One region of the Brevibacillus sp. NSP2.1 genome, then DNA from elsewhere that is predicted to be linked to it. Evidence: riboswitches for the same ligand, from Rfam matches in the RefSeq annotation. Region 1 holds a riboswitch; each other region holds the start of a gene.

Region 1 (9,740 bases):
AGCTGATGGCGTCGCCGTATGCAAAGACATCCGCGCGTGTATGGCCCACTGTCGTTACGGGAAGCAAAACCAACACTAACCCTAAGCTCATCACCTGTTTTTTCATCGTTTGCCCCCTTGTTGGAAGTACACCCATTATGTATCAGTTTTCACTGGGAGCCGCTCGGGTATTCTCGTCTTTTGCCCTAAGGTTGACAAAACAGGTGAATCAGCCTATATTTAATACCGTTAAATATTTCCTGTCCGAAATGTATTGTTATTAAGCTGCAAGGAGCTGAAACCAGCATGTCCTCCCCTTCCCCCGAGTCCATTGACCGCCTGCAAGAAGCTTTTCGCACCATCATGCGCACGTTGGGGACGCATATGGCCGAGCCTGTTCCCGGATTGACAGGTCCGCAATTTTACATCCTTCATCAATTGGAGCAACGCCAAAGATGTACCGTCGGCGAACTGGCCGATTCGATGATGGTCAAGCCCAGCGCGATTACCGCGATGATCGACCGGCTGGACAAGCACGGCTACGTCAGCCGGGAGCGCGATGAGGAAGATCGGCGCGTCGTCCATATCAGTCTGCTGGAAGCCGGAAAACACATTTTGGCCCAGGCGAAGCAGACGCGGCTGGAAACGCTCCGGCAACTGTTTTCCCACCTCACCGAAGAAGAGTGGGAGCAGTTCGTTCGCATGTTCGAAAAACTGGCAGTCGCCGCTGTCGCTGACGCAAGAAAAAAAGGCGTGCATTCCGGTTAAACCGGCGCACGCCTTTTTCTTTTGCCAAACGATTAGGAGAAGAAGAATTTCTTCACCGCATGTTTGGTCGTTTCTTTGTTCATGTGAGCAATCGAGGTCGTGAGCGGGATGCCTTTTGGACAAGCTTGCACGCAGTTTTGCGAGTTACCGCAATCGCCGATACCGCCGTCTTCCATCAGAGCTTCCAGACGCTCATGCTTGTTCATCATACCAGTTGGATGCTGGTTGAACAGGCGAACCTGGGAAATCGCAAACGGTCCAATGAACTCGGACTTCGCGTTCACGTTCGGGCAAGCCTCCAAGCATACCCCGCACGTCATGCACTTGGACAGCTCGTACGCCCATTGACGCTCTACTTCCGGCATGCGCGGACCTGGTCCCAGATCATGCGTACCATCGATTGGAATCCATGCTTTTACACGTTTCAACGCATCGAACATGCGGCTACGGTCAATCGACAAGTCGCGTTGTACAGGGAACGTGCTCATTGGCTCCAGACGAATTGGCTGTTCCAGTTTATCGATCAGCGCCGAGCAAGCCTGGCGCGGTCTTCCGTTGATGACCATCGAGCACGCGCCGCATACTTCTTCCAAGCAGTTCGATTCCCAGTTGACCGGAGAAGTTTTTTGGCCTTGCGCGTTGAGCGGATTGCGTTGAATCTCCATCAGCGCACCAATGACGTTCATACCAGGACGGTACGGGATTTTGAACTCTTCCTTGTATGGAGTGCTGTCAGGGCTGTCTTGGCGAGTAATAATCAGGTGAATCAATTTTTCTGCCATGATCCGTTTCCTCCTCTCTTAATGCTTCTTGTCAGACGTATAGTCACGTTTCCGTGGCGGGATCAACGAAACATCGATGTCTTCGTAGTAGATTTCTGGCGCGGTTGTTTCCGGATTGAACTTCGCCATAGTTGTCTTCATGAAGTTCTCGTCATCACGCTCAGGGAATTCCGGTTTGTAGTGAGCGCCGCGGCTCTCGTTACGCATGAGCGCACCGATTGTGATCGCACGGGAGAGGACGAGCATGTTCCACAAGTGACGAGTGAAGGAAGCACCTGCGTTGCTCCATTTGCTTGTATCGTTGATGTTGATTTTTTTGTAGCGCTCCATCAACTCTTGAATCTTTTCATCTGTTTTTTGCAGACGGTCGTTGTAACGAACTACCGTTACGTTGTCTGTCATCCACTCACCCAGCTCCTTGTGGATCAGGTAAGCATTTTCCGTTCCGTCCATTTTCAAAATGCTGTCGTATTTCGCCTGTTCTTTGCTCGTGTAGCTGTCAAAGAGAGTAGAAGACAGATCATCCGAAGATTGATTCAAGCCTTTGATGTACTCGATCGCTTTTGGACCGGCAACCATACCGCCGTAGATCGCGGACAACAGGGAGTTTGCACCCAAACGGTTCGCGCCGTGCTGGGAGTAATCGCACTCACCCGCTGCAAACAGACCAGGGATGTTGGTCATTTGGTTGTAGTCTACCCACATTCCGCCCATGGAGTAGTGAACGGCAGGGAAAATCTTCATCGGCACTTTGCGCGGGTCATCCCCTACGAATTTTTCGTAAATCTCGATAATACCGCCCAGTTTTACATCCAGCTCTTTCGGATCTTTGTGGGACAGATCGAGGTACACCATGTTTTCGCCGTTGACGCCCAGTTTCATGTCTACGCAGACAGAGAAGATTTCGCGAGTCGCAATATCACGCGGTACCAGGTTTCCGTAGGCAGGATATTTTTCCTCCAGGAAGTACCAAGGCTTACCGTCTTTGTACGTCCATACGCGACCGCCCTCACCGCGCGCGGATTCAGACATCAGACGCAGCTTGTCGTCGCCCGGAATCGCAGTCGGGTGAATCTGGATCATCTCACCGTTGGCGTAGATTACGCCTTGCTGGTAAGCGGCAGACGCTGCTGTACCTGTGTTGATGATCGAGTTGGTCGATTTACCGAAGATGATACCAGGGCCGCCTGTTGCCAAAATAACGGCATCTGCACGGAAGGATTGAATTTCACCGGAACGCATGTTTTGCGCGGTAATCCCGCGACAGGTTCCTGTCTCGTCCAAAACGGCTCCGAGGAAATCCCAATATTCGTACTTGGTAACCAGACCTTCTGCTTCGTAGCGGCGTACTTGCTCGTCCAGCGCGTACAGCAGTTGTTGTCCGGTTGTCGCACCTGCAAACGCAGTACGGTGATGTTTTGTTCCCCCGAAACGGCGGAAGTCCAACAGACCTTCTGGTGTGCGGTTGAACATGACGCCCATCCGGTCAAGCATATAGATAATTCCAGGTGCTGCATCGCACATTGCTTTTACTGGTGGTTGGTTTGCCAAGAAGTCTCCACCGTAAACTGTATCGTCGAAGTGCTCCCATGTGGAGTCGCCTTCCCCTTTGGTATTTACCGCACCGTTGATACCGCCCTGCGCACAAACAGAGTGGGAACGTTTTACCGGAACCAGGGAGAACAACTGAACGGGAACGCCTTTTTCTGCAGCTTTGATAGTAGCCATCAAGCCGGCCAATCCACCACCGACAATGATAAGTTTACCTTTTGCCATGATTTAGTCCCCCTATCCCTACAGAATGAAAGCCGACATCGCACGCAATCCGATGAAGGTTACAACTACGAATACGACCATAGTGAAGTATGTTGCAATTCGTTGGGAACGTGGTCCAACCGTAATTCCCCAGTGAACCAGGAACGACCAGAGTCCGTTGGAGAAGTGGAAAACCGTGCTGATAATCCCGATTGTGTAGAATACGATCATTGCTGGGCTGCTGAAAATGTTTGCGACCATGTCGAAGTCAACATGTGCACCCAATGCCTTCTGAATGCGAGTTTCCCATACGTGCCAAACAATGAAAATGAGGGTAATGATACCTGTTACCCGTTGCCACAGAAACATGTGGTTTCTGAAGTAACCGAAGTTCCCTACGTTTTGTTTCGCTTGGAACGCGATGTAGAGACCGTAAACAGCGTGAAACAGGATCGGGATGTAGATGAAGACAAATTCAACTACAAGCAGAAGTGGAACGTTTTCAATCAGACCTACCGTCTGGTTGAAAGCTTCGGCTCCACGGGTCGCCTGGTAGTTGGCTGTCAAGTGGAACAGCAGGAAGAGCCCGATCGGAAACAAACCAAGAAGTGAGTGCAGCTTGTGACTGAGAAAGCTATGGCCTTTCGCCATACAATGGTCCCCCTTTCAGTGTATGTAGCGCTCTTTTATGGACCTTTCTCCCATATCCTAACCCATTGCCTGACCCATTAGACATGCCAAAAAACCGTTAGCTCTCTCCACGCCTAACTTTGTCGGAATGTGTCAAAATACGAAAAAAAGTTGGGCAAAACTTTGACCAAATCCAATTGTACTCTTGTCGACACATAGCGTCAAGACAATCAGTAGACTAAATACATTGATAGAATAACTTTGTTTAGTTTCACTATTTTTTCTCTTAATCGGTCATGAAGCAAGCCTCCCTCTCATAATCTAGTACAGACAGGAGGGAAGCGAGATGAAAGATACCGATCAGTTGGCAGCCCTGTTGCCGCCCCACACGATTCCGGTGGCCGAACGCATGCACATGCCTTATCTCGGCTACCATCTGCTCCGCGAAACATTGACGAACGCCTTATTGGGAGACAGCGAAAGCCCGATATTGTACTGGCTGGGCAAAGACATCGGCCGGAAAATTCCGGTTCAGTCTTCCACGGGCCCGATTCTCCCTTTTATCCGCCTTGGGCTGGGACAGCTCGATCTCGTGGAAGAAACGGCAGACGCGATCGTCTACAAGCTCTCGCACACTATCTACAACTACCAAACGCCCGAGCGGCTCAGCCGCGCCTTGTCACTGGAAGCCGGAATCATCGCCGGCAGCATCGAGCAGTGGAAGGGCAAGGACACGTCCGCACAACTGGAGATCGAAAGCTCGTCCCGCATTCTTATCAAGGTGCGGACGCAAAAATAAACAAGCCGTTCGCCTTTGTGCGGGATACTGCCATACTTTTGTCATTGCAAAAGGCAGCGGGAACCCGCACTCGCGAATCATTCAAAAAGATGCCCCCTCTGCCAGCGGGCGAGGGAGCATTTGCTTCTTATAAGCCGTGCACGACTGCTGTTTCCGCCACATCAAGTCCGTATGCCGTATGCAGGCTGCGAACGGCAAGCTCGGTTTGGCCAGCAGGAATAACGCAGGACACTTTGATGTCCGACGTCGAAACCATTTTAATAGAAATTTCTTTTTCAGCCAAAACGCGGAACATCTCAGCGGCAACCCCCGGATTGTTCACCATGCCGGAGCCGACGATGGACACTTTGGTCAAGTTTTGCTCGAAGTCGACTTTTTCGAAGCCCAGCTCCGCTTTGTTGTTTTCCAGCGTATCCAGCGCCTTTTTCAAGTCATCTGCCGCGACCGTAAACGAAATGTTCGTGACAGCGGCATCGTAGGAGCTTTGAATGATGATGTCGACGTTCACCTGGTTGTCTGCGAGTGTATTGAACAGGCGGGAAAGAGTCCCCACCTTTGCAGGCATCCCGACAACCGTAACTTTGGCGACATCTTCGTCATGCGCGACTCCACTTACTACTCTTCCTGTTTCCATGTTGGCAACCTCCTCAACGTACGTACCCTCTTCGGCAGTAAAGCTGGAGCGGACCACCAGCCGTACCTTGTATTTTTTCGCAGCCTCCACCGAACGCGGATGCAGGACGCCTGCGCCGAGATTGGCAAGCTCCAGCATTTCATCATACGAGATCGTATTCAGCTTGCTTGCTGCCGGCACCATGCGCGGGTCGGCCGTGTAAACGCCAGAAACGTCTGTAAAAATCTCGCATTTGTCAGCATTCAGGCTGGCTGCCAGCGTAACCGCCGATGTATCCGATCCACCGCGGCCGAGCGTTGTAATTTCTCCTTCGTCGCTAAGACCTTGGAACCCTGCCACAATCACGACGCGGCCTCGACCGAGCTCCGCCTGAATGCGCTGTGGATCAATTTGCTTGATCCGCGCCCGGCCGTGGATCGCTTCTGTCGTCACTCCGGCCTGCCAGCCAGTCAAAGAAATGGCATCGTAGCCTTTGGAATGCAAGGCCATCGCGAGCAATGCGATCGATACTTGCTCCCCCGTGGTCAGCAGCATATCCATTTCACGCTCGGAAGGGTAGGCGCTGATCTGTTTGGCCATATCTACCAGGACGTCGGTAGATTTGCCCATCGCAGACACGACGACTACCAGGTCATGCCCTTCTTCTTTGTAGCTGATAATTCGGTCCGCAACTCGTAAAATTCGCTCAATAGTCCCTACAGAGGTGCCTCCGTATTTCTGCACGATCAACCCCATGCGGCTTCTCTCCCTTTTCTCATATCCAATGTTTGTAGAATGTATCGTTTTCTCTCGTTTTATTAGCTTGTTTTCGCTTGTTCGTTTATGGAAAATTTTACCTGTCACTTTATAAAAAAGGCACCGACAAGGAATAAGTACCTGCCGCTGCCTACTGTTTCGACATACCGGTTCCTCCCTCCCAATACACGCGGACAATGCAGCACATGACAGGACAACACCTATCACCGCTCACATTGACACACCGTGAGATAGCACTCCATCTGACGCCGGTTAAGAGCCAGATGACAGTCCTGCACTTGTTCAATGCAGACCCAGCATGGAGAACTACGGGTTTTCCTCCACACTTCGGCGAATTCCCCTTTCCCGCTCCCTTCACAGATACCCGATCTCAGGGTGGTACTCTTGGTTTTCGCGCCTCTACCTCACTTCATAAGGGAAGTGAGGCTAACTATTCTGTTTGAAACGCATTATATCACGGGAATCCGAACGGTTCAATTGCTTTTTGAAAAAAACGTTACGATTCCAGCTTGCGCAAATGGGCGATAATCTGCTTCGCCAGCTTGTCGCCGATCCCCAACTGCCGGAAATCCTCCACCGTCGCCTCGCGCATTTTTTTCAGCGAGCCAAAATGGGTAAACAACAGCTTGCGCCGCTTTTCGCCGATGCCCGGTATTTCGTCGAGCTGGGAGGAGAGCATCGTCTTCGTCCGGGATTGTCGGTGAAACGTAATCGCAAACCGGTGCACCTCGTCCTGAATGCGCTGCAGCAAGTAAAACTCGTAGCTGTCCCGCTTCAGATTCACCGGCTCCGGCGGATCGCCGTACATCAACTGCGCGGTTTTGTGCTTTTCGTCTTTGGCCAGGCCGCAGACCGGGATGTACAGCCCCAGCTCGTTTTCCAGCACGTCCATGGCGGCGCTGATCTGCCCTTTGCCCCCGTCGATGACGATCAGATCGGGCAGCGGCTGGTTTTCCTTCAGCAAGCGCGAATACCGTCTGCGGATTACCTCGCGCATGGAGCCGTAATCGTCCGGCCCTTCGACTGTCTTGATCTTGAACTTGCGGTATTCCTTTTTGTCCGGACGGCCGTCCGTAAAGACAATCATCGCCGACACAGGCTCGGTTCCTTGGATGTTGGAGTTGTCGAACGCCTCGATCCGGTGCGGGACGCCGATCCCCAGCACATGCCCCAGGTTGTGCACCGCCTGAACGGTCCGCGCGTCGTCCTTGGACATCAGGGCGAACTTTTCCTGCAGGGCGATCCGCGCGTTTTCACAAGCCATCTGTACCAGCTCGCGCTTTTTGCTGCGCTTGGGCGTCAACACCTTGACTCCCAGCCATTCACTCAACAGCTCCGGCTCGCTTTCCTCCGGCAGCAAAATTTCTTTGGGCAGCGCGTTTTGCTTGTCGTAGTAAAACTGGGTGACGTACGACATGAAGTCCTCGCTCTCGTTTCCGTAGTAAGGGAAGGAGGTCGTCTGCCGCTCGATCATCTTGCCCTGGCGCATGTAAAAAATTTGAATGCACATCCAGCCTTTTTCCACGGCAAAGCCGATAATGTCGCGGTCAACCGTATCGGTGAACGTAATTTTCTGCTTCTCCATCACCGCTTCGATGCTCTTGATCTGATCGCGGAACTCCTTGGCCCGCTCAAACTCCATCGCCTCTGCGGCCTGGAGCATTTTTTCCGTGAGCTGCTGCTTCATCTGCTCGTGTCCGCCGTCGAGGAAGCGGCTGATCTCATCTACCAGTCGCTGGTTTTCTTCAGCCGAAACCTCGTACACACAGGGGGCGAGACATTGGCCCAAATGGTAGTACAAACATACCTGCTTGGGCATGTTGCGGCATTTGCGCAAAGGATAGAGCCGGTCGAGCAGCTTTTTCACCTCGGACGCGTCGCCTGCATTCGGGTACGGCCCGAAGTATTTCGCCTTGTCTTTCAGCACCTTGCGGGTAATTTCCAGCCGCGGCTGCGCTTCGTTCGTAATTTTGATGTATGGGTAGGTTTTGTCGTCGCGAAGCATGACGTTATAGCGCGGGTCGTGCTTTTTGATGAGGTTGCACTCCAGCAATAACGCCTCGATCGCAGACGACACCACGATATACTCAAAGTCCGCGATCTCGCTGACCAGAAGCTGCGTCTTCCCGTTATGGCTTCCGGTGAAGTACGAGCGCACGCGGTTTTTCAGCACCTTGGCTTTTCCGACGTATATAATTTCCCCGTTTGCATTTTTCATCAGGTAGCAGCCGGGCTTTTCTGGCAGCACAGCCAGCTTGTCTTTCAAGGTACGGTTCATGGCTGCACCTCCTTTTTCCTTTTAACGGCTTTCGCTTTAGCGTTTTTTCATGACGGGCTGTTCCAGGACGTACAGCTCATCCTCCAGGGCGTTCATCCGCTCCAGCAACAGCTTGCGGCTGTCCTGTACGCCCTGGTTATAGTAAAACGGCCCGAGCTCTCTGGAAAAGAAGGCGATCAGCTCTTCCGTCTCCAGGTTGCCCAGCTCCTCGCCGTGTTCTGCGTGAAAATACCGTTGCACTTGCAACACGAGATATTCCGTTTGCTCTCTCGTCAGTTTGGTTGGCATCCGCATCTGGCTTCCTTCCATGGTTTTCCTCTGATAAGAATATACGTTCTACTCCCATAGTACCACGGATCGGGCAGCAAAAAAACTGCCGCTTCGATCTGAAAGCGACAGTTTTCCTCTGACAGCCAGCTTTTAATGCTTGCGTCCGCCCAAGTACGCTTCTTTGACGCGCTCATCGTTCAACAGCGCGTCAGCCGCCCCGTCGAGAACAATCTGGCCGGCTTCCAGCACATAGCCGTAATCGGCGATTTTCAGTGCCTGCTTGACGTTTTGCTCGACGATCAGCACCGTCGTGCCTTCCGCATTAATCTGCTTGATGACTTTGAAAATGTCTGCCACCACAATCGGGGCCAGTCCCATGGACGGCTCGTCCAAAAGCAGCAGCTTGGGGCGCGACATCAAAGCTCTGGCAATCGCCAGCATTTGCTGCTGCCCGCCAGACATCGTACCGCCCAACTGGGGCAGCCGTTCTTTCAAAATCGGAAACCAGGTCATCATTTTTTCCATGTCGTCCTTGATGCCTTGGGTGTCGTTGCGTTGGAAAGCGCCCATTTCGAGGTTTTCCAGCACGGTCATTTTGCCGAGGATCGCCCGCCCTTCCGGCACGAGCGCCAGTCCGCTTTTCACGATCTGGTGCGGCTTTTTGCCGTCCATGCGCTCCCCGCAAAACGTAATGCTGCCTGCCTCCGGCTTTAGTTGGCCGGCGATCGTGCGCATCGTCGTCGTTTTGCCTGCTCCGTTGGCGCCGATGAGAGAGACGATCTTTCCTTCCGGCACTTCCAGCGTAATGCCGCGAATCGCCTTGATTTGACCGTAGGAGGTCGAAAGGTTTTGTACGTGCAGCATGCTATTCTTCCTCCTTGCCCAAGTATGCCTCGATCACATCGGGGTTGCTTTGTACCTCTTCCGGCGTTCCGTCCGCAATTTTCACGCCGAAATTGATGCAGACGACTTTCTCGCACAAGTTCATGACCAGCCCCATGTCGTGCTCGACCAGCAAGACGGTCGTGCCGTCATCGCGAATTTTGCGCACCAGTTCCATCAGCGCTTTCGTCTCTGTCTCGATCATCC
Region 2 (9,740 bases), 550 kb from region 1:
GATCATCTACGAGAATGGCGAACAGCGCAAGCAAGAAATTCTTTTGGTGCTGAAAGACTTGACGGCCAAGCGAAAAGAAGAAGAGGCCAGAATCTCCAAGCTCGTGTTGCAAAAAACGTTGGAGGCGCAGGAGAGCGAGCACAAACGACTGGCTCAGGAGCTGCACGACGGCGTGGGCCAATTTGTATCGCGTTGACGAGGAAGCAATTGTGGCCTTGTTTGCCTTGTTGGAGAAGCTGCCGAAGCTGGTCAAATATGTAAACGCGATCGAACAGGTCGCTGATTTCCTGGAAAGCGTCGGCCAAGACAAACAGTCTCAGCAGTATTTGCTCGACGGAGTGAAAGCGTACATCACGCCTGTCGCTGCCCAGATGGAAAACGGCGTAGCCGTCCTCCGCGAAGCAAAAGAGCGAGCGGAGCGCAGGCACGAAACGGTTTCCGTTTTCACCCTGCTGCGCCTGATGAAAGATCCTGCCGTGCAAAAGGCGCTGCGCTTTGCCCAATCGCTGTTGGAAGTGCTCGCCGAAAAAAATCGGAAATCTTGAAGAAAAGGGAGGACGTTTCCATGCTGTTGCGTTACTTTTACGATGAAAAGCTGGCCCACGCATCTTATCTGGTGGGCTGCCAAAAAACGGGCGAAGCGATCGTGATTGATCCGGGCCGCAATCTGCAGCCGTACTTCCAGGTCGCGCAAGCGGAAGGCGTGTCGATCGTCGCCGCCACAGAAACCCATATTCATGCAGACTTTGTCTCCGGCGTCCGCGAGCTGGGCCTCGCCCATCAAGCGAAGCTGTACCTGTCCGACGAAGGCGATGCGGACTGGAAATACCAGTATGCCGATGGGCTCAATCATCAAGATGTTCAACTGGGCGATGCAGTACACCGATGAGGAGGAATTTGTCCATGCTCTGCTCGACGGTCAGCCGGAGCCGCCGAAATACTTCGCTGTGATGAAGCACGTCAACAAAGTCGGACCTGCCCTGTTGCGCGACCTGCCTGCGGTAACGGAAGAAACGGAGGCGGAAAAGCTGAAACGGTGGCTGGCGGAAGGACAGCAGGTCGTCGATACGCGTTCTGCCCGGGCGTTTGCGCAAGGACATGTAGCGGGAACGGTCAACATTCCGTTTAACAAAGCCTTTCCCAACTGGGCAGGCTGGCTCGTCGACTACAACCGTCCCGTGTACTTTTTGACCAATCCAGGCGAGCTGGACGAGTTGCTGCAGGCGCTTCGCTCCGTAGGAATCGACAATGCAGCAGGAGTGATGGACGTGAACCGGATTTTGCCGGAAGGCGTCTTTGAACTCGAATCGTACGCGGAAATCACCCCGCTGGAAGCAGCGAGACAGGTAGAAAGCGGAGAAGTACACGTCGTGGACGTACGCAATTTGACTGAATGGCAGGAAGGACACATTCCAAACGCGCAGCACATCATGCTGGGAACATTGCCTGGAAGGCTGGATGAGATACCAGAAGACAAGCCGATCCTCGTGCAATGCCGCTCCGGGGCGCGCTCTGCCATCGGTGCCAGCATCCTGCAGGCAAACGGCTTCAAGCAGGTGCTGAACTTGAGCGGCGGCTTTGTCCAGTGGCAAAAAGACGGATTGGAGAGCGTATGACGTTCAGCCTTGCTCTCACCCTGTTTTTGATCGGCTTTGCGGGGTCGTTCATCTCCGGGCTTGTCGGAATCGGCGGCTCGATCATCAAGTACCCGATGCTCCTCTACATTCCAGCGGCACTCGGACTGGCTGCCTACACGGCCCACGAAGTTTCCGGAATCAGTGCTGTGCAAGTGTTTTTTGCCACCTTATCCGCGGTCTGGGCTTTGCGAAAAGACAAGCTGATTCATTATCAGCTTGTTTTGTACATGGGCAGCGCGATCGTTGTCGGCAGCCTGGTCGGCGGATATGGGGGCAAATATCTCTCGGCTGACGCCATCAACGTCGTCTATGCTATTTTGGCGACGATTGCCGTACTGATGATGTTTATGCCCAAAAAAGCGATCGACGACAAGGAAATGGCCGACATCGCGTTCCATAAGCCTACGGCCGTAACCTCCGCGCTGATTGTCGGAGCCGCTTCCGGCATTGTCGGAGCGGCGGGCGCATTCATTCTCGTGCTGATTATGCTTGTCGTCCTTAAAATTCCTACGCGAGTTACTATAGCGTCTTCGCTTGCGATCACCTTTCTGTCTTCCATCGGCGCGACGATCGGCAAACTGATGGCGGGAGACGTCTTGTTCTGGCCTTCCCTCATCATGGTAATCGCCAGCGTGTTGGCTGCGCCGCTCGGAACTGCGGTCAGCAAGCGGTTGAACACGAAAAGCCTTCAGGCGATTTTAGCGCTCCTGATTTTGGGCACGACGATCAAAATCTGGACAGACCTCATCATGTGAAAAACGGACAGGTTTTCCGCGAAAGGGGGAACCTGTCCGTTTACGATCATCTGTTGCATCTGGTGTCAGCCAGCCAACGGGCTGTTAGACGAGAAGCGTCGTCGCCAATTGCGTGACCAGCGCCGCCAAAATCATGGAAATGCTCGAAACCGTCCCTGTAATCGGACTAATCTCAAACGCCTTGGACGTTCCGGCTCCATGTGCGCTCGTGCCGAGCAGCACGCCGCGGGCGATATCGTCGGAGATGCGCAAATAGGAGATGATGTACGGCCCGATGATCGAGCCGAGCAGTCCGGTCATCAGGACGAGCACAGCGGTGATCGAAGGGACGCCCCCGATCATTTGCGAGACGTTCATCGCAATCGGCGTCGTGATTGAGCGCGGCAAAAGGCTGTACAGCACCTGCTCGTCTGTGTGCAGCAAAAGGGCGAGTACGGCAGAAGAAACGACGGCCACCGTTGAGCCGGACACTACGCTAATCATGATTTGCGCAGCGTGTTTCTTCAATAAAGAGTAGTGTTTGTACAGCGGCACGGCAAACGCGATGGTCGCGGGCTGAAGCATGTACGCCAGCCATTTGCCGCCTTCATTGTAATCACGGTAAGAAAGATGAGTGCAAAGCAGCAGCACGACCAAAACGATTGGCGTAAACAATAGCGGCGAAAACAAGAGAATCGGTCTGTAGCGGTAAAGCCGCTTGGCGATCAGGTAAAGCGCGATGGTGAATAGAAAGCCGAGCAGTCCGATCATCATGAGCGCGAATGCTCCTTTCGCTTGGAAATGCTTTGGGCGATCAAGCCGCTGCACGCCATGACAAACGCCGTGCCGATGACGATAATCAGGACAATTTGCAGCCCTTCATGCAGCATCAAGCTTTGATACGAGACGATGCCGACAGACGGCGGAATGAAAAACAGTAGCAGCTCGGCCATAAGCCAGGCCGCGCCCGATTCGATCCACTCCAGACGCAGCACTTTTGCCTGGAGCAGCAAAAACACGACAAACATCCCCAAAATGCTGCCGGGGATTTTCCAGCCAAGGACGGAGACGAGCAGGTTCATCAACGCGGACACGATGATGAAAAACGCCACTTGCCCCACGATGATAAGCAGTCTTTTCATGTTGGTCCTCTCCCTTTGTGAAAAGTGTACATCACCTCTTTTCATAGGTAAAATGCATATATAGAATGAGTATCATTCATCATATCTATAGATGAAGCGGAGGGAGCAGAGGGATGGACATTCGCCATTTGCAATATTTTTTAGAGGTAGCCCGCCACAGCAGCTTCACCAAGGCGGCAGAGGCGCTGTACATTACCCAGCCGACGATCAGCAAGATGGTGCGGAACCTGGAAGAAGAAATCGGCGTCGAGCTGTTTGAGCGAGTCGGCAAGCGGATTACGTTGACCGACGCGGGCTGGGTCTTGTTTTCCCAGGCAGAGGTGATGGTGAAGTCGTTTGAAAACATGAAGCTGCATCTCGACGATTTGATGGAGCTGAAGCGGGGGAGAATCCGCATCGGGCTGCCGCCGATGGTAGGGGCGAGCTTTTTTCCGCAAGTGATCGGGAAGTTTTGCGAGCAGTATCCGGGGATCGTGCTGGAGCTGCTGGAGGTCGGCTCCAAAAAAGTCGAGGCGGACGTGGCGTCAGGGATGCTGGACAGCGGCGTTGTTTTGCTGCCGACGAGTGAGGAGCTGTTTGAGTCGTACTCTTTTGTCAACGAACAGATTCGCGTAGTCGTCCACCCTACGCATGCGCTGGCCGGGCGGCAGGAGGTGTCGCTGGCCGAACTGGCAAACGAGCGGTTTTTGCTGTTTCACGAAGATTTTTCCTTGCACAACCGGATCATTGACGAGTGCGTGCGCGTAGGCTTCCACCCGACGGTCATCTACAAAAGCTCGCAGTGGGATTTTCTCTCGGAAATGGTGGCGGCCAACGTCGGGATCACCCTGTTGCCGCAGACGATTTGCCGGGAGCTCGATCCGCGGCGCTTTCACAGCCTCGCGCTGGTCAATCCGACGATCAAATGGCATCTGGGGATGATCTGGCGCAAAAACGCCTATTTGTCGTACGCCACCCGCGAGTGGATTCGCTTTACAAAAGAAATGCTGCCTTCTATAGAAAGAAAGGCTTCATCGCGAGGATGAAGCCTTTCGTTGCGCGGTCGGCCACAGCAGAACGACTGCAGGCTGACGACTGCTTCTTTGATTTATATAAAGGCAGCTTGGCCTTGAAAAGACGCCTGTCAAAGCTGGCGTAAAGCTTGGAAAAAGGAAGGAAAAATGAGATCGAATATTTCGTAACGCGAAATATTAAAGGCCAACCGATTGATTCAAGGTGCTGACAGCGATGTTGTATTGATAGAGAGAATCGGCTGCTTTTGTTTCAGAATCAAACAATTCAGCTTCTGTTTCGATCAGGTCGTTCAGAGATACTTTTTTGTTCGCATAATCGGTGAGTGTGGCGTGATAAGTTTTCCATGCTTCGTCTTTTGCGGCGGTGCTTTCATCCAGCGCTTTTTTTGCTGCGACCGCTTTTTCGTAGGCGTCGCTCACTTCCTGATCGACTTTTTGCTTGAGCTTTTGCAGCAGCAGCTCAGCTTTGCGCAATTCGTTGAGTGCGATTCTTCCTTTGTATGTGCTGATAGCGGCGTACTCGGAGGTGTAGTCCACTTTTACCTGGGCAAACGCTCTCTCTGCTTCCGCTTTCACCATGTCAGGGCGTTTTTGGTAGGCGAGAGCTTTGGTTTCTTCCAGCGTTGGCAGCGGGGTATAGGAGAGTTTGCTGGTTTCCAGCAGCCATTGTCTGTCCCTTTTTTCGTTCAGCAATTCATTGAGCTTGGTTAATGCTTGCTTGAAGCTGTTTTCCAGCTCGGACAGCTTTTCTTTCGCAGCGCTGTCCTGGGCCCAGGTTTGGCGTCTGATGCTGTTCTTTTGCAGCTTGATTTTTTCTTCGAGCGCCCGCGCTTCAAAGTACGCTTTTTGTACTTGCATTTGCAAGCTGATTTTCGAAGCGTTATAGGATGCCTCGTCTACGAGCAATGTTTTTTGCGCCTTGGCTGTTTCTTCGTATTTTTTCTTTGCTTCATCCAGAGTATTGATGTCATCTTTCTTGATGGCGGCCTTATCGCGCAGCGTCATGAGGGTTTCGTAGCGGGTGTTGTCATACGTCAGCCGCAGCAGTTCCAGATCAACGTCGTTTTTCAGTGCCTGCTCTACGGCATGGTCGAGGGACAAGGGAACGATTTGGGTCTGTTCCGCTGCTGCGACGAGAGGTTCTTCCGCCAGAGCGAGATGAGCATTGCCTGCCAACAGCGCGGCAACCAGCGTGGTGCTGTAAATGTGCTTGGACAACCTGGATTTCATTATGCTACCTCCTATAAAAAGTAAGAAAATATAATGATAACGATTATCATTATCAAATTTCATGAACAGTATATATTTCCATGCGTTATTCGTCAATACGAAATATGAAAATGTGATAGGAAATATAGTTTGCGCCAAAAAAAAGATTCCCTGCGACGAGGGAATCTTGTAGAGAGTTGTTGCAACGCTATTTTTATTTTTCGTCCATGCTGAGATCGACTTTGTTCAGTGGTACCAGCTTGCTTTTTTTCGTGTATTTGTAAACCAGCCAGACGATCAAAAACAGCGGCAGTCCGATGTAGGAGACGAAAACGCCGTTCCAGTCGATTTCTCCGCCGATGAACGCGGAGTAGTTTTGGCCGATGATGACGATGCAGCAAATGATGAAGGCGAAGATCGGGCCAAACGGGAACAGCTTCGCCCGGTACGGCAAATTGCGCAGATCGCGGCCTTGCGCCAAGTAAGCTTTGCGGAAGCGATAGTGGCTGACGGCGATGCCGAGCCAGGCGATGAAGCCAGACATACCGGAGGCGTTCAGCAGCCACACGTACACTTCGCCATCGCCGAACAGCGAGGACAAAAACGCCAGGGCACCGATGGCCGCTGTCATGATGAGGGCATTGACGGGAACGCCATTGCGCGTCACTTTGGCAAACCATTTGGGCGCTTTGCCTTCCTTCGCCAGCGTCCACAGCATACGGGTGGATGCGTACATGCCCGAGTTCCCGGCTGACAGAACGGACGTGAGGATTACTGCGTTCATTACGGAGGCGGCAAAGGCAAAGCCTGCTTTTTCAAACACGATCGTAAACGGACTGATGGCAATATCCGTAATATCTCCGCTAATTAGATTCGGATTGTCGTACGGTACGAGCAGCCCGATAATCAGGATCGCGAAAATATAGAACAGCAAGATGCGCCAAAAAATCTGGCGAATCGCTTTCGGGATGTTGCGGGCAGGGTCTTCGCTCTCCCCGGCGGCCACACCGACCAGCTCAGTTCCCTGGAACGAGAACCCGGCAATCATGAACACACCGAGAAGGGCCATGAAGCCGCCGTTGAATGGCGCGTCGCCTTTGGTGAAGTTTTGGAAGCCGACTGCTTCGCCGCCCATGATGCCGAAAATCATCAGGACACCGATCACGATAAAGACGATGACCGTCATGACTTTAATCAAGGCAAACCAGTATTCGGATTCGCCGTAGCTTTTGACAGACAACAAATTCAGAGCAACCATCAGGCAGAGGAACAGGGTACTCCACAAAATGGCGGGAGTATCCGGGAACCAGTATTTCATAATCAGCGCCGCGGCAGATAGCTCGACGGCAATCGTAATCGCCCAGTTGTACCAGTAATTCCAGCCCAGCGCAAAGCCGAGGGACGGATCGACGAATTTGGTGGCGTACGTAGAAAACGAGCCGGATACAGGCATGAAGGCAGCCATTTCCCCCAGGCTGGTCATCAAAAAGTAAACCATGATGCTGATGGCGATGTAGGCGACCAAGGCTCCGCCCGGTCCGGCCTCGTGAATCGAGCCTCCACTTGCCAGGAACAGGCCCGTCCCGATGGAGCCGCCGATGGCGATCATCGTCAGATGGCGGGCTTTCAAACCACGTTGCAGTTGATTCTGTGACATATGCTGCTTGCACGACCTTTCTAAAAATTTGAGAAGGTCGGTCGGAAACGAAAAAACCGCCAATAGCCAAAAAACGGCACAGGGCGGTATGATCCAATCCCCACCAAGCCTTCACTGAAGATAGCACACCACGTTTGCCCGGCAAGCAAACGTGACAGTTCTGTCCCTTTCGGGTACAGCCCCAGCCCATGCGCACAGAGATACGCCATGAGCTTCGGCGGCTTTTCCCTTTCCTGGAGTCATTGATTTCTTCTGAATCTCGTACAGGATGACATAAAAGCCGCGACCTCTACCCTCACCGTGAATGATGAGGATAACATGTATGAAATTGATTTATTTATCAACTATATAAGATTGACGGTTATTTATCAACGAAAAAAGTTGCGCTGCAAAATATTGGCATGGAGCGGTTTTGCTACAAAAAGGATCGGCGTGCAGGCCAGGAGCCTTGCAACTTGCGGATCTGCACGATTTGCCCTGTGTGAAAAGCGTCGTGCAAAATAATGCTCATCACGCTTTGCCCGGCAGGGATGCTCGGAAGCGGCTGGTCGAACGCTTCGTCTGACAGAGCGACGAGCTTTTCATGAATTTGGCGATGGACGGTTTCCATCCGCTGTACGGTGGCCTGCCAGGCTGCTTCGTCGTCGGGCGATCCCGAAGGCTGGAACGTGTCGTCGTTCGTCTCGGCGGTATTGATAAATTCCGTGCCGACCTGCATTCCCATTCGTGAACAAGCAGTTCCATCCGATTCATGTGGTTCCTCCTCGTCTGTCAAACAGATTGGTGAAACGTTATAATGGCAATAAGAAGCAGCTTGTAACCACCTAAATATTTTATGTTGGTTACGGATAGAGAATACCATACACAGGCTGAGCATACAAGAAGCAAAAGAAACGAAAAGCAGATGGGGGAAGAGTGGAGTGAACTGGCTGTGCATTGATTTTTTAAACAGTGATTGGCGCGATTGGCGCGGGTCTGGCCGCAGGGAAAATCGGCTGGCGAAGCAGGAATGGCTGGAGCAGCTTTTGCGGGAATACGCTTTGCACGCCCCATTGCCTATTGATGAGGCGAGTGCAGTGGCGCTGTTGCGTTTGCGCGAATATATGCGCAGTCTGCTGGAGCGGGTCGTGCGCGGGGAAGCGTTGCGGCAGGAGGAACTGGAGGAGCTGAATCAGACGCTCGCGAAGGCGCCTTTTCACGTTCGCGTCATCTCTGCGGGCAAGGAGAGCGGGTATGAGCAGGAGCTGGTCAGCGCCTCCAGCGGCTGGGAGCTGGTGATGGCCCGCATCGCGGCTTCCTTTGCCACGCTGCTGCTTCCTGAGCACGTGCAGCGCATCAAGATTTGCGACAACGAGGACTGCCGATGGGTGTTTTACGATGAAAGCCGCAATCGGGTACGCCGCTGGTGCGATGACAAAATGTGCGGCAATCTCATGAAGGTGCGCCGTTTTCGGGAGCGGCAAAAGGAGAAAAAGTAAGGAATCGGCCGTAAGCTTGCCGACGGAGAGATTCATCGGTTCCGAGGACGCAAACAGCGTGCCCAGGACGGATTCGGACAGCGCTGTTTTGGCCGAGACGCTAATTTTGCTGCCATTCAAAAAAAGCGCCCTGTCTTGCAATGGCAGTAAACATCTCATCCCGGCAAGGGTCGTACACAAAGGAAACGGCCGTCTGACCGTCGCGGACGAGGCAGAGAGAGACGGCCCACATCGGCATGCCTTGCAAAAAGTGGACGGCTCCGTCGATGGCATCGCAAATCCAGTACGGGGTCGAGTATTCCGGCTGTTTTTGCAGGGAGGCATCAAATTCTGCATCGGACCAGCGATACGCGGGAAAGCGCTCCGCCAAGCCGTGCCGGAGCAGCTCTTCTGCTTACGGATTTAAGGCGTGAAAACGTTCGTTCATCGCTTGCTTGCTCGTGCAGGCTGGCTCCTGCGCAAATTCGGCAAACAGTCTCTGGCCGACTTTTCGCAGCAAAGCTTCGCAGTACAACACATCGTCTTGCTTCATAACGGTTCCCCAACCTTTCTTGTTTGGATCGTGTCCTTCGGCGCAGCGACAGCGCACGTTCCGCGTTCAAGAGCGGACTGGCCCATTGGTTTGAAAGCTGTTCAGCCAAGGGCAAACGACACGATTTTTATTAGTGGTATGTAAAAGTACTACTAATAAAACAGGTTGCCGTCAATACATGTGCACGCTTTTTGACGGGAATGGGCAAATGGCGCACATGGAAAGGAAGATTGAGACATAATAAGAAGCAAGCAACAAGGGAACGGAAGCGAGGTGGCGGAATGAGTCGGAAACGGAAACGATGGTGGAGGGTGCTGGTCTTGCTGTTGCTCGCCGGA
Region 3 (9,740 bases), 2.0 Mb from region 1:
TAATCAACAAACCCGCCAAGCTTGTTGACCAAGGCCTCAACCGAATCGGCCTTGGAAGCAGGCATATCGCTTGAAATCGTTTCCGTGCCTAAAAAAACGCGCAACGCACCTTCTCCCAAAGCGGCGGTACTCCCAACTCCCGCTACAGTCAGCGCCAACAAGGCCGATAACCATGCTTTTTTCATGTCATAATCCTCCTGTATGTGTGCGCGGCAGCGCTTGATTTTCCGGAATTGCTTCTCCCTATTTTATACGTGGAAGACAGCAAATAGTTGTGGTCCGAAGACAAGTTTTTTCAACAGTATCCACAGAATCCACAGGCGCGGGACATCCAGGAAGAAAGACTTATACACAATCTCGAAAAGAAAATACGCAGGACTCTTGACAAAAGACATCCCCATTCTCTCACCAAACCTTTTTTCGCATACAAAAAAGAGCGGCCAGCTTCGCCGCTCTTTTTTTGCTGCCTGTCTCGCGCTAATTTTGTTCCGACAGCCACGTAAAATATCGGGAGACCAAGCGGATCGCGACTTCGATCGCGTCCTCGCTCGGCTCGATTTTGGAATGGTGCAGCCCGTACGGAGTATGGACGCCCAGCCAGAACAAAAAGCCCGGAATCTCCTGCAGGAAGTAGCCAAAATCTTCTCCGGTCATCGCTTCCTTGCAGGCAATCATCGTCACGTCTTCGCCCTGCTCGCGCACCCAGTCCATAAAGGCCGTCGTCAGCTTTTCCTCGTTGTACACTTGGCAATACCCTACTCCGTAGTCGATGGACGCCGTACAGTCGAAGCCCGCCTCGATGCCTTTGACAAGCGCTTCAATCCGCGCTTTGACAAGCGCCATGGACTCGGTCGAGAACGTGCGAATCGTCCCTTCCAGCCGCGCCTTTTCCGCAATGATGTTTTGCTTGGTGCCGCCCTCAAGCTTGCCGATGGTCACGACAGCGGAATCGAGCGGATCGACGTTGCGCGCCACAATCGTCTGGAGCTGTGTGATGAGATGGCTGCCTGCGACCACCATGTCGTTTGCTTTGTGCGGAAAAGCTGCGTGCCCGCCTTTTCCGACCAAATCAATGTACAGCTCGGACGTGTTGGCAAACAAAATGCCCGGCTTGGTGGCAATGTAGCCGACGGGATACTCCGGCGCGATGTGCAGCGCAAAAATGCAATCCGGCCGCCAGGAAGCAAACTCCTCGCTCTCCATCATCGGCTGAGCGCCGCCTGGGCCCTCTTCTGCGGGCTGAAACAGGAACAGCAGGTCATCTGCAATCGGCTGCTCCACAAAATGCGTCACAAGCCCGAGCGCGATAGCCATGTGCATGTCGTGTCCGCACGCGTGCATGTAGCCTTCGTGCAGCGAGCGAAACGGATACGACGTCTCTTCTGCAATCGGCAAGCCGTCCATGTCCGTGCGCCAGGCGATCGTGCGCTTTGGATTCGTCCCCTCGATCCGGACCAAAATCCCGGTGCGCCACGTCTTGATCTGCATGCGCTCCTGCGGGAGACGCTCCAAGTAATCGAGCAAATACTTTTGCGTCTTCACCTCGGCAAAGCCCGGCTCCGGAATTTGGTGCAGGTCGCGCCGAATCTGGGTAAACAGCGATGTCGCCATCGTTTACGCCTCCCCTTTGGCCCCGTGCCGCACAGCGAGTTCCGCTGCAAAGCTGTCCAGGAAAAGGTCGACGTCTTCTTTGGTCAAGGTGAGCGGCGGCAGCAGACGCACGATTGTCTTTTGCGTCACGTCCACGAGAATGCCGCGATCAAGCAATGCCTGCTGCAAACGGCTGACCTCTTCCGGTGCGGCGCTGAGCGGGATGCCGACCATCATGCCTTTGCCGCGGAGCGCCTGCAACTGTTCCGGGAGACGCGCGCGCAGCGATTCGAGGCCCGCCCACAAGTACGCGATCACTTCGTCCACGCTTGCCGCAAAAGCAGGATCGAGCAGCTCATCCAGCACCACGTTGCCGAGAGCCGCCGAAAGCGGCGACGGCGCAAAGGTCGTCCCGTGGTCGCCCGGCTTGAACTGGTTCATCAGCTTCGTTCCGGCAATCACGCCACCGAGCGGAAGCCCTCCGCCTACGCCTTTGGCAAACAAGATCAAATCCGGCGTCACGCCTGCGTGCTGGTAGGCAAACAGCTTACCAGTGCGTCCCATGCCTGTCTGGATTTCGTCCATGGCAAACAGCATGCCTTCCTCCTGGCAAATCGCCGCCACTTCGCGCAAAAACGGCTCCGACAGCGGCACGACCCCTCCAGAGCCGAGCACAGGCTCCATCAGGACAGCGGCCGGCTTCGCGTCGCGGCAAATCGCCCGCAAGCCGTCCGCATCCTCAGGGTCTAGCTCGTACACCGGAAAGTCCGGCTGCGGAAAATCCTGATACACATGGGCCTGTCTGGTCAGCCGCACCGCGCCCAATGTTCTGCCGTGAAAGCTGTTGCGGAGCACGACAATCCCTTCGCGCCCGGCCCCTTCTGCCTTCGTCCATTTGTGGATCATTTTGATCGCGGCTTCGGTCGCTTCCGCACCGGAATTTGTGAAAAACACTTTTCCCGGGATCGTCTGCTCCACCAGCCGCTGGGCCAACCGGATTGCCGGCTGGTTCAAAAATACGTTGGAAATGTGCAGGAAGCGCTCGCCCTGTTCGCGCAGCGCCTGGACGATCCGCGGATGGGAGTGGCCGAGCACATTGACGGCCAGCCCCGTAAACAAATCCAAATACTTTTTGCCCGCTGTGTCGTACAGGTAGTTGCCTTCCCCTTTTTCGATCGCGATCGGCAAGCGTTTGTAGGAAGAGACGATGTATTGTTCATCAAGCGTACGCCAGTCCATGTGAGCTCTCTCCCCTACAGTTGACGTAGCTCCTGCTTGATCTCCGTCTTGGAGCGAGTTTTGTCGTCGATCTGTTTAATCACGCGCGCTGGTGTACCAGCCACCACAACGTATGGCGGCACGTCTTCAATGACGACCGCGCCCGCTGCCACAACCGCGCCTTTTCCTACGCGCACGCCTTCCAGAACCACGGCGTTGGCACCGATTACGACGTCATCTTCCACTACGACTGGCTGCGCGGAAGGCGGCTCGATGACGCCTGCGATGACAGAACCAGCGCCGATATGGCAGTTTTTCCCGATCGTTCCGCGGCCGCCGACGACGACGTTCATGTCGATCATCGTGCCTTCGCCAATCACAGCACCGATGTTGATCGTAGCGCCCATCATGATGACTGCGTTGTTGCCGATCGTCACCTGGTCGCGGATAATCGCGCCTGGCTCGATGCGCGCCTGGATTCCTTTTGTGTCGAGCAACGGAATCGCCGAATTGCGGCGGTCGCTTTCTACTACGTAGTCTTCGATTTTGTCAGCGTTCGCAGCCAGAACCGGCTCGATTTCTTTCCATTCGCCAAACACAACGCCAGTCGTGCCTGTAATGAACGTCTTGGAGCTGGCACCGAAGTCAATGCCCTCCAGATTGCCTTTCACGTATAGTTTCACTGGTGTTTTCTTCTCGCTTTTTTGAATAAACGCGATAATTTCATTGGCATCCATCATGTTCACTGGTACATCCTCCTTTTAATAAAAAGCGTGCCTGTCAACGAGAGCGAACCGCTCCCCTGACTAAAAAAAGCAATGAGTGCATTCGCTATCTCATTGCTTTCCATACTGCCCAAGCAAATCGTAAATAGCGCTCCACAAACAGGCGATTGCCTTTTGTGACAGGATGCTCATTGTTCACGAATCACCCCAGCCGCTGCTATCCGAGGGGAACAGCAACAGCTTCGGCGCTTTAGCCTTTCCCTCTCTTCCCGCCCCCTGGCAGATTACGAAAAGATGTACTCATCTTCGGCGCACCTCTATTTAGACTTCCAATATTATAATTTCATTTTACTCTACCAAAATCAATCACTTGTGGCAACAGCTTTATGGAAAGAAAAATAACTGTTGACAACGAGAATCATTTTCATTATTTTATTTGTGTGAGAATGATTTTCATTATCTTATTTGGAGGGTTTACTTCTTATGAGCCGCATTTTGATGGTGTACGCAAGCATGACAGGAAACACGCAGGAAGTTGCTGAAGCAATTGCCGAAGGGATTCGTTCCACCGGAAAAGACCTGGAGATAAAAGAAGTCATGGATGCCACTGCCAAGGAACTGGAAGACTACGATGCCATTTTGCTCGGTGCCTATACATGGGGCGACGGCGATCTGCCAGACGAGTGCCTGGACTTTTACGAAGAGATGGACGATATTGATTTGAGCGGCAAAAAAGTCGCGGCTTTCGGTTCCTGCGACTCCGCTTACGAGCATGTGGGCGCTGCTGTAGATATTTTGCTGAAAAAAGCGAGCGAGCGCGGAGCGGAAACTCCACTCGAAGGTCTGAAAATCGAGCTGTCTCCTAACGCAAAAGAAGTAGAGATTTGCAAACAGTTTGGCGTTTCCTTCTCCGAGCTGCTCGGCTAAGACTAGCGCCGGAAAAGAAGTTGTCCAAAAAAATCCTTTTCAAGCAAGCGCTGTCATGATAAAATGTCGATCCATCTTTTCTCAAGAAGGAGGATTGATATCATGACGTTACATACGCATACGGTCTACTTGCGACCACTGCAAGCAAATGACGCAGCCGAGCTTCTGAAGCTTCGGCTGCGTAATCATGCCTTCCTGCAACCGTTCGAGCCGCTCCGCTCCGCCGCCTTCCTGACGCTGAGCGGTCAGGAGGCGCAAATTGCGCAAGCGGAGCAAGACTTTGCAGCAGGGACCGCCTTCGCCTTTGGCGTGTTTTTGCGCGACACGGACGAAATGATCGGCCGCGTCGCTCTGTCAAACGTCGTGCGCGGCGCCTGGCAAAACGCGACCATCGGCTACTTCATGGATGAAGCCTGCAACGGCAAAGGCTACACCACTGCGGCCGTACGGCTTGCGCTCGCGTACGCCTTCCAGGAAGCCGGGCTGCACCGGGTACAGGCCGCTGTCATGCCCCGCAATACTCCCTCCATCCGCGTGTTGGAGAAAAACGGCTTTCGCCACGAAGGGTTGTCCTTGCGCTATTTGCAAATCAACGGCGTGTGGGAAGATCACCTCCTATTTGCGATCACGGCAGAGGACTGGAGCTAATCATTCCTCTTTGTTTTGCTCCACGCGCAATCGCTCCAGGATTCGCCGCTTGCGGTACAGCATTCGCCCCGCTTCGGCGACATCCTGGACGGTTGAGCGATTCAAGTACGCCCCAAACAGGATGCCTGCAATCGGCACCATCTGAAACAGCTTTTTCCAGCCAAAATTTTCCGTGTACGTCACCACGACTTCCCGCCAGCCCTGCAATTGCGCCATGACGTCTTTTTGCGCAGCAGGCTCGTCAAAGCGCGACAGCTCAGCCAGTATCGCCTTTTTGCCGACGATATCGGAAGAAGCGAACTGCAGGCATTTGACCACGAACAGCCGCTCCCGCTTGTCCTCCGGGCGATAGCCGTAGCATAGCGCCATTTCTTGCAGCACTTTCAGCGACGTGCCGAGCAGCAACGGAATATCAATCGCCAGCGTAAAAATGCCGCCGATGCCTGTCGTTGCGCCCTGTACCGTGGCAAAGGTCGCGCGCGATTCTTTCAGCTCGCGGGCAATCTCATCCATGAGGACGAGCGGTGCCCCTGCGACTTCTGCGGTCTGCGGAATGCCCGCGCCATCCCTTTCCAAGCGGGGAGCGAACTTGCTGTAAATCGCCGTATCCTGAACGAGATACGTTCCCCCTGTTTCCAGAAACGCGGCCATCTCGTCCACGGCTGTCCCCAGCTTTTCCCGGACGAAATTCGGCGTCATTTTATCGAGAAAAACGAACGGAAGCCTGCCGAGCTTTTCCCAGAACCACAAATCGTTCTGGTCGCGCTCCCATGCCTCCACCTCTTCCAATGCCTGCTGCAAAACCTGTCTCGACTCCATCTGCCGCAATCCCTCCCGGATCATTGCTTCTATGTTTCTTTGCCGCGCTTCCATTGGCATTGGTTGCGAAGCAGCGATTTGATATGCGCCCGCAGCTCCTCTGCCTGGGAAAAACGCGCAAATTCCTCACTGTCTGTTACGATTCCCAGCTTCAAATGTTTCACTTGTCCGTTTTCGACGCAAAAGCCGAACGCTTGCAGAATCGCAATCTGTTCATCCGTCATCTTGCTTGCCCCCCACCTTTGCAAAAACCCCCTTGCCACATGCAAGGGGGTCATCTGTTTATTTGACCTCTACGGTTAAGGTCATCGTTTGATTTCGTTCCGATTCACCCAGCTCTTTGTCGTATTTCTTGTATTTTTGCACGACCGAGCAAGTTTTATTGCGGAATGTGTTCGTTACTTTAACTGTGTAGACGCCAGGCTTGTTCTCGTTGTCTGCGATGATCGCTTTCAAATCGAGCGATTCATCGCCCTCGTCCACGTATTCCTCGTCCGTGTTCGGCTTCAGGCTTGCAATCTCTTTTCCTTCATAGAACACCTGAATCGCGTTTGCCGAGGAAATGGTTGCTCCGATGTACTCCTGGCGGGTGCCGATTGGCGTTTCGCCGTACGTCCAGACGAGATTCGGCATGTAGTAGGTGATCATGTCCTTGCCGCTTCCGTCTTTCAGCTTTTTGTTCCCGATCCGCTTCGCATACGTAGACGTCAGCCGAAGCTCGCTCAAGCTGTCCAGTTCCGCCGCCGAGCTGACTCTGACGGTTTGCCCATCGCGATATTCGTTGCCGCGACTGTTTTTCAAAAGAATCGGCCCTGGTGAGGGTGCCAGTCCTGCTTCATTTTTGGCGCAAACAGGGGCGGACGGGATCGGACGGGTGTCCTCTACGACCTGAATGTAGCCGCACCACGACTGACGCGGTTCGCGCTTGCTGTAATAGTTGACCTTGTAGCGGCCCGGCTTAAAGCTGGACAGCAGCAAAGCGGTATGGTCCCAGTTCAGCTTGGATTCATCCACGACGACGTTATCGACTGCCCAAAAGCCCGGCCCCTCGTCATCCGAAGCTTCACTGCCCTGCTCCACGTGCTCGGCAGCCGTCGCCAGCCAGATGACGTGCACCGGATTTTGGTAGAGCTTCACGGTGACATCGGACGAGTACAAGTTTTCCCGCTCTACCATCAACGAAGACTGCGCATTTTGCTGCATCAGCACATCCATCGTCGCTGTAGCGCTGGCAGAATCGCAGGAGTTCGGCGCACCGGGCACCTGAATTTTCACTTCCGTTGTCGAGCCTCCCCACAGATCGTCGGTGTTGGCGGCCTGATTCGGCTCAAAGGTGACGGACATGGTCATTCCCGCCATCATTTCCGGAATCACGACCTCGAAGTGCTGGGAGTCGGTCAAAGTTTGGCCTGTTCCGTTCACCGACCAGCGACCGGCAACCGGCGAATACAGTTGCACGACGCCTGGCGCCGCCGGAGCAGTCACTTGCTGTCCTTGGGCGAGCTTTTGGCCGCTCGCATCCGTTCCCATGTACAGCTCTGCCATTCCGATCCGAATGTGCGTCATCCAGGCGCTCAGGCTGCTGTCATCAGGCGTAAACACCAGATCGTAATTGCCAGTCGGCAGCGTGCCTGTCGCGAAGATTTTGGCCGGCACGGATCGGAGCTCCGCATTTGTCGTTTTGTTAATCAGCTTCCACGTTCCCGGAACCGTACTGGCAAAGCTGGTCGAGCCCATCATGCCAAAAATCGCGGTTTGGCTACCCGATGGAATCGCTGCACCTGTCGGCTTCTCCCCTTCGAAGATGCTCGGGTAGTTTTGCGCCTCTACTTGAAAGCGCACGTGCACGGTGCTTTTTTGCCCCTTGGCATCGGTTACAACGAACGTGAGGATGTGCGGTCCGGGAGACAATTTGGCGGCAGGAATCGAGAAGCGGGGCACCTGCCAGCGGAACGTGCTTTGCGAGGACTGCTGCTCGACCTGGTATTCCGGCAGCTCCACTCCATCGAGCAACACTTCGCTTCGATTGAGATTCGTGCCGCTCCCATATGTCGTTTGCACAAGATCGATATCAAGAGCGGTTTCAGGCGGGAGGATAAACTCGTCGTTTTTCACCCAGTTCCATCCGCCGGAGTCCTGGCCTGCTACCTGATAGTCGTTGAAGATAATCATATTGTGAACAGGCTGCGAAACGGGCTTGGATACTTGGCTGTTTTTTTTCATCGATGCTGTAGCCCCTGCTCCCATGGCTGGCGGAGCCGATACGCCCGACAAGAAAGTGCCGGTTGCCAGACACACAAGAAGTGCTTTTACAACCCATTTTTTCACGAAATGTCCTCTACCTTTCTTCATTGCTCGCGTTGCCACTCGTCTTTCTTCGACAAAAAGAGCGCAATCTCCTGTGTAGCTTGAAAATATTTCGTCGGGATTCGATATAGGTAATTCCTATTTAGTTCATAACTTTTATAGGATTGATTTATACCACGCAAGCTGGTAAAACAAGAACAAAGGGGTGAGCCAGGTGAGTACTACGAATCAATGGAACGCGAAGCTGTACGACGACAAGATGAATTTTGTTTCTGCTTATGGCAAAGGAGTTGTAGAATGGCTGTCGCCGCTGCCGGGAGAGCGCATTCTCGATCTGGGCTGCGGAACAGGGGATTTGAGCGCACAGTTGGCGCAAGCAGGCGCAAACGTAACGGGCATTGACTTTTCGGCCAGCATGATTGCAGCAGCCAGACAAAAATACCCGCAAGTCGCCTTTTTCGTCGCGGACGCCCACGCTTACCAATCCGCGGAAACGTATGACGCTGTCTTTTCCAACGCTGCGCTGCACTGGATGAAAAAGCCGCGCGAGGTGATTCGCACTGTCTGGCATGCGCTCGCGCCCGGCGGACGGTTCGTTGCCGAGTTCGGCGGAAAAGGCAATTGTGAGCACGTCGTCCAGGCGCTGCGCATCGCCTTGAGCCGTCGGAATCTTTCGGCAGACGAACGCTCTCCGTGGTATTTTCCCGCTGTCGGCGAGTACACGACGCTGCTTGAGGAGCAAGGCTTTCGCGTAACGCTCGCTTCGCATTTCGACAGGCCGACGACGCTGCCTGACGGGGATCGGGGGCTTCGACATTGGCTCGATTCCTTTTGCAGCCCCTTTTTCACCGGGCTGTCCGCGCAGGAGATCGAAGCCGTCTGCGAGGAAGTGACAGAGCTGGTCCGTCCGACGCTGTTTCAAGACGGCAACTGGGTCGTGGACTACAAGCGCATCCGCATCATCGCCTACAAGGAAGCTACGAACGCATCACCAAACGCCGGAGAGCGCCCGTGAAGAAAATAGCTTGCCTGCACGCCCATCCGAGCAATATCGCGCTCTTGTCCGCTGCCTTCGCTATGTACGATGTCGAGCTGGTTCACTTCGTCGATGCCGATCTGCTTTTGCCAGGCGACGGCCCTGCCGCCTCGGCTACAGAACAGGCTTACGCCAGGCTTCGCCAACAGTTGAAAGGGATGGACGACGGTTCCGTTGACGCCATCGTCATCACTTGCACCCAGTACGCCTCCTATCTCACAGCCGAAGCTGAAGCGGCATGTGCCGCGCCTGTCTTCACGATCGACGGCCCCTTCATCCAGGAGTTGTCCCGCACGACCGAAAGGCACTTGCTCGTATTCAGCAATCCCGCGACCGTCGAACCGACGATGAGCCGGATACGGAAGCAGGCGCAGACCGCAAGAGCCGTTCCGGCAATCGAGCTGCTCGTAGTCGAGGACGCTTTTACCCTGCTCATGGAAAACAGACAGGAAGCCTATTTGGCCAAACTC

The links. A riboswitch is a leader RNA that binds a small molecule or an ion and turns the genes downstream of it on or off. The one in region 1 is predicted to bind lysine.
Region 2: linked by a shared signal. The riboswitch ahead of M655_RS22050 (amino acid permease) and the one ahead of M655_RS19370 (aspartate kinase) in region 1 are both predicted to bind lysine.
Region 3: linked by a shared signal. The riboswitch ahead of dapD (2,3,4,5-tetrahydropyridine-2,6-dicarboxylate N-acetyltransferase) and the one ahead of M655_RS19370 (aspartate kinase) in region 1 are both predicted to bind lysine.

Annotation. Positions count from the first base shown of each region.
Region 1 is NZ_CP048274.1:3,993,258-4,002,997, forward strand. Features, by position in the region: gene M655_RS19340 (S8 family serine peptidase) at 1-106, opposite strand, end outside; gene M655_RS19345 (MarR family winged helix-turn-helix transcriptional regulator) at 286-747, shown strand; gene sdhB (succinate dehydrogenase iron-sulfur subunit) at 780-1,529, opposite strand; gene sdhA (succinate dehydrogenase flavoprotein subunit) at 1,548-3,305, opposite strand; gene M655_RS19360 (succinate dehydrogenase cytochrome b558 subunit) at 3,324-3,935, opposite strand; gene M655_RS19365 (DUF2507 domain-containing protein) at 4,261-4,713, shown strand; gene M655_RS19370 (aspartate kinase) at 4,841-6,082, opposite strand; lysine riboswitch at 6,327-6,513, opposite strand; gene uvrC (excinuclease ABC subunit UvrC) at 6,600-8,381, opposite strand; gene M655_RS19380 (DUF2164 domain-containing protein) at 8,418-8,669, opposite strand; gene M655_RS19385 (ABC transporter ATP-binding protein) at 8,802-9,515, opposite strand; gene M655_RS19390 (ABC transporter ATP-binding protein) at 9,517-9,740, opposite strand, start outside.
Region 2 is NZ_CP048274.1:4,547,406-4,557,145, reverse strand. Features, by position in the region: partial or broken gene M655_RS22090 (PAS domain S-box protein) at 1-195, shown strand, start outside; gene M655_RS22085 (DUF1641 domain-containing protein) at 210-545, shown strand; partial or broken gene M655_RS22080 (rhodanese-like domain-containing protein) at 566-1,616, shown strand; gene M655_RS22075 (sulfite exporter TauE/SafE family protein) at 1,613-2,392, shown strand; gene M655_RS22070 (LrgB family protein) at 2,477-3,145, opposite strand; gene M655_RS22065 (CidA/LrgA family protein) at 3,142-3,513, opposite strand; gene cidR (cidABC operon transcriptional activator CidR) at 3,627-4,538, shown strand; gene M655_RS22055 (TolC family protein) at 4,704-5,756, opposite strand; gene M655_RS22050 (amino acid permease) at 5,950-7,392, opposite strand; lysine riboswitch at 7,506-7,692, opposite strand; gene M655_RS22045 (DinB family protein) at 7,808-8,116, opposite strand; gene M655_RS22040 (CGNR zinc finger domain-containing protein) at 8,313-8,870, shown strand; gene M655_RS22035 (inositol monophosphatase family protein) at 8,971-9,240, opposite strand; gene M655_RS22030 (hypothetical protein) at 9,265-9,402, opposite strand; gene M655_RS22025 (alpha/beta fold hydrolase) at 9,684-9,740, shown strand, end outside.
Region 3 is NZ_CP048274.1:2,006,352-2,016,091, reverse strand. Features, by position in the region: gene M655_RS10130 (hypothetical protein) at 1-185, opposite strand, end outside; gene M655_RS10125 (N-acetyldiaminopimelate deacetylase) at 478-1,611, opposite strand; gene M655_RS10120 (aspartate aminotransferase family protein) at 1,615-2,829, opposite strand; gene dapD (2,3,4,5-tetrahydropyridine-2,6-dicarboxylate N-acetyltransferase) at 2,844-3,554, opposite strand; lysine riboswitch at 3,672-3,861, opposite strand; gene M655_RS10110 (flavodoxin) at 4,017-4,460, shown strand; gene M655_RS10105 (GNAT family N-acetyltransferase) at 4,563-5,108, shown strand; gene M655_RS10100 (EcsC family protein) at 5,109-5,927, opposite strand; gene M655_RS10095 (hypothetical protein) at 5,957-6,151, opposite strand; gene M655_RS10090 (hypothetical protein) at 6,210-8,150, opposite strand; gene M655_RS10085 (class I SAM-dependent methyltransferase) at 8,449-9,249, shown strand; gene M655_RS10080 (hypothetical protein) at 9,246-9,740, shown strand, end outside.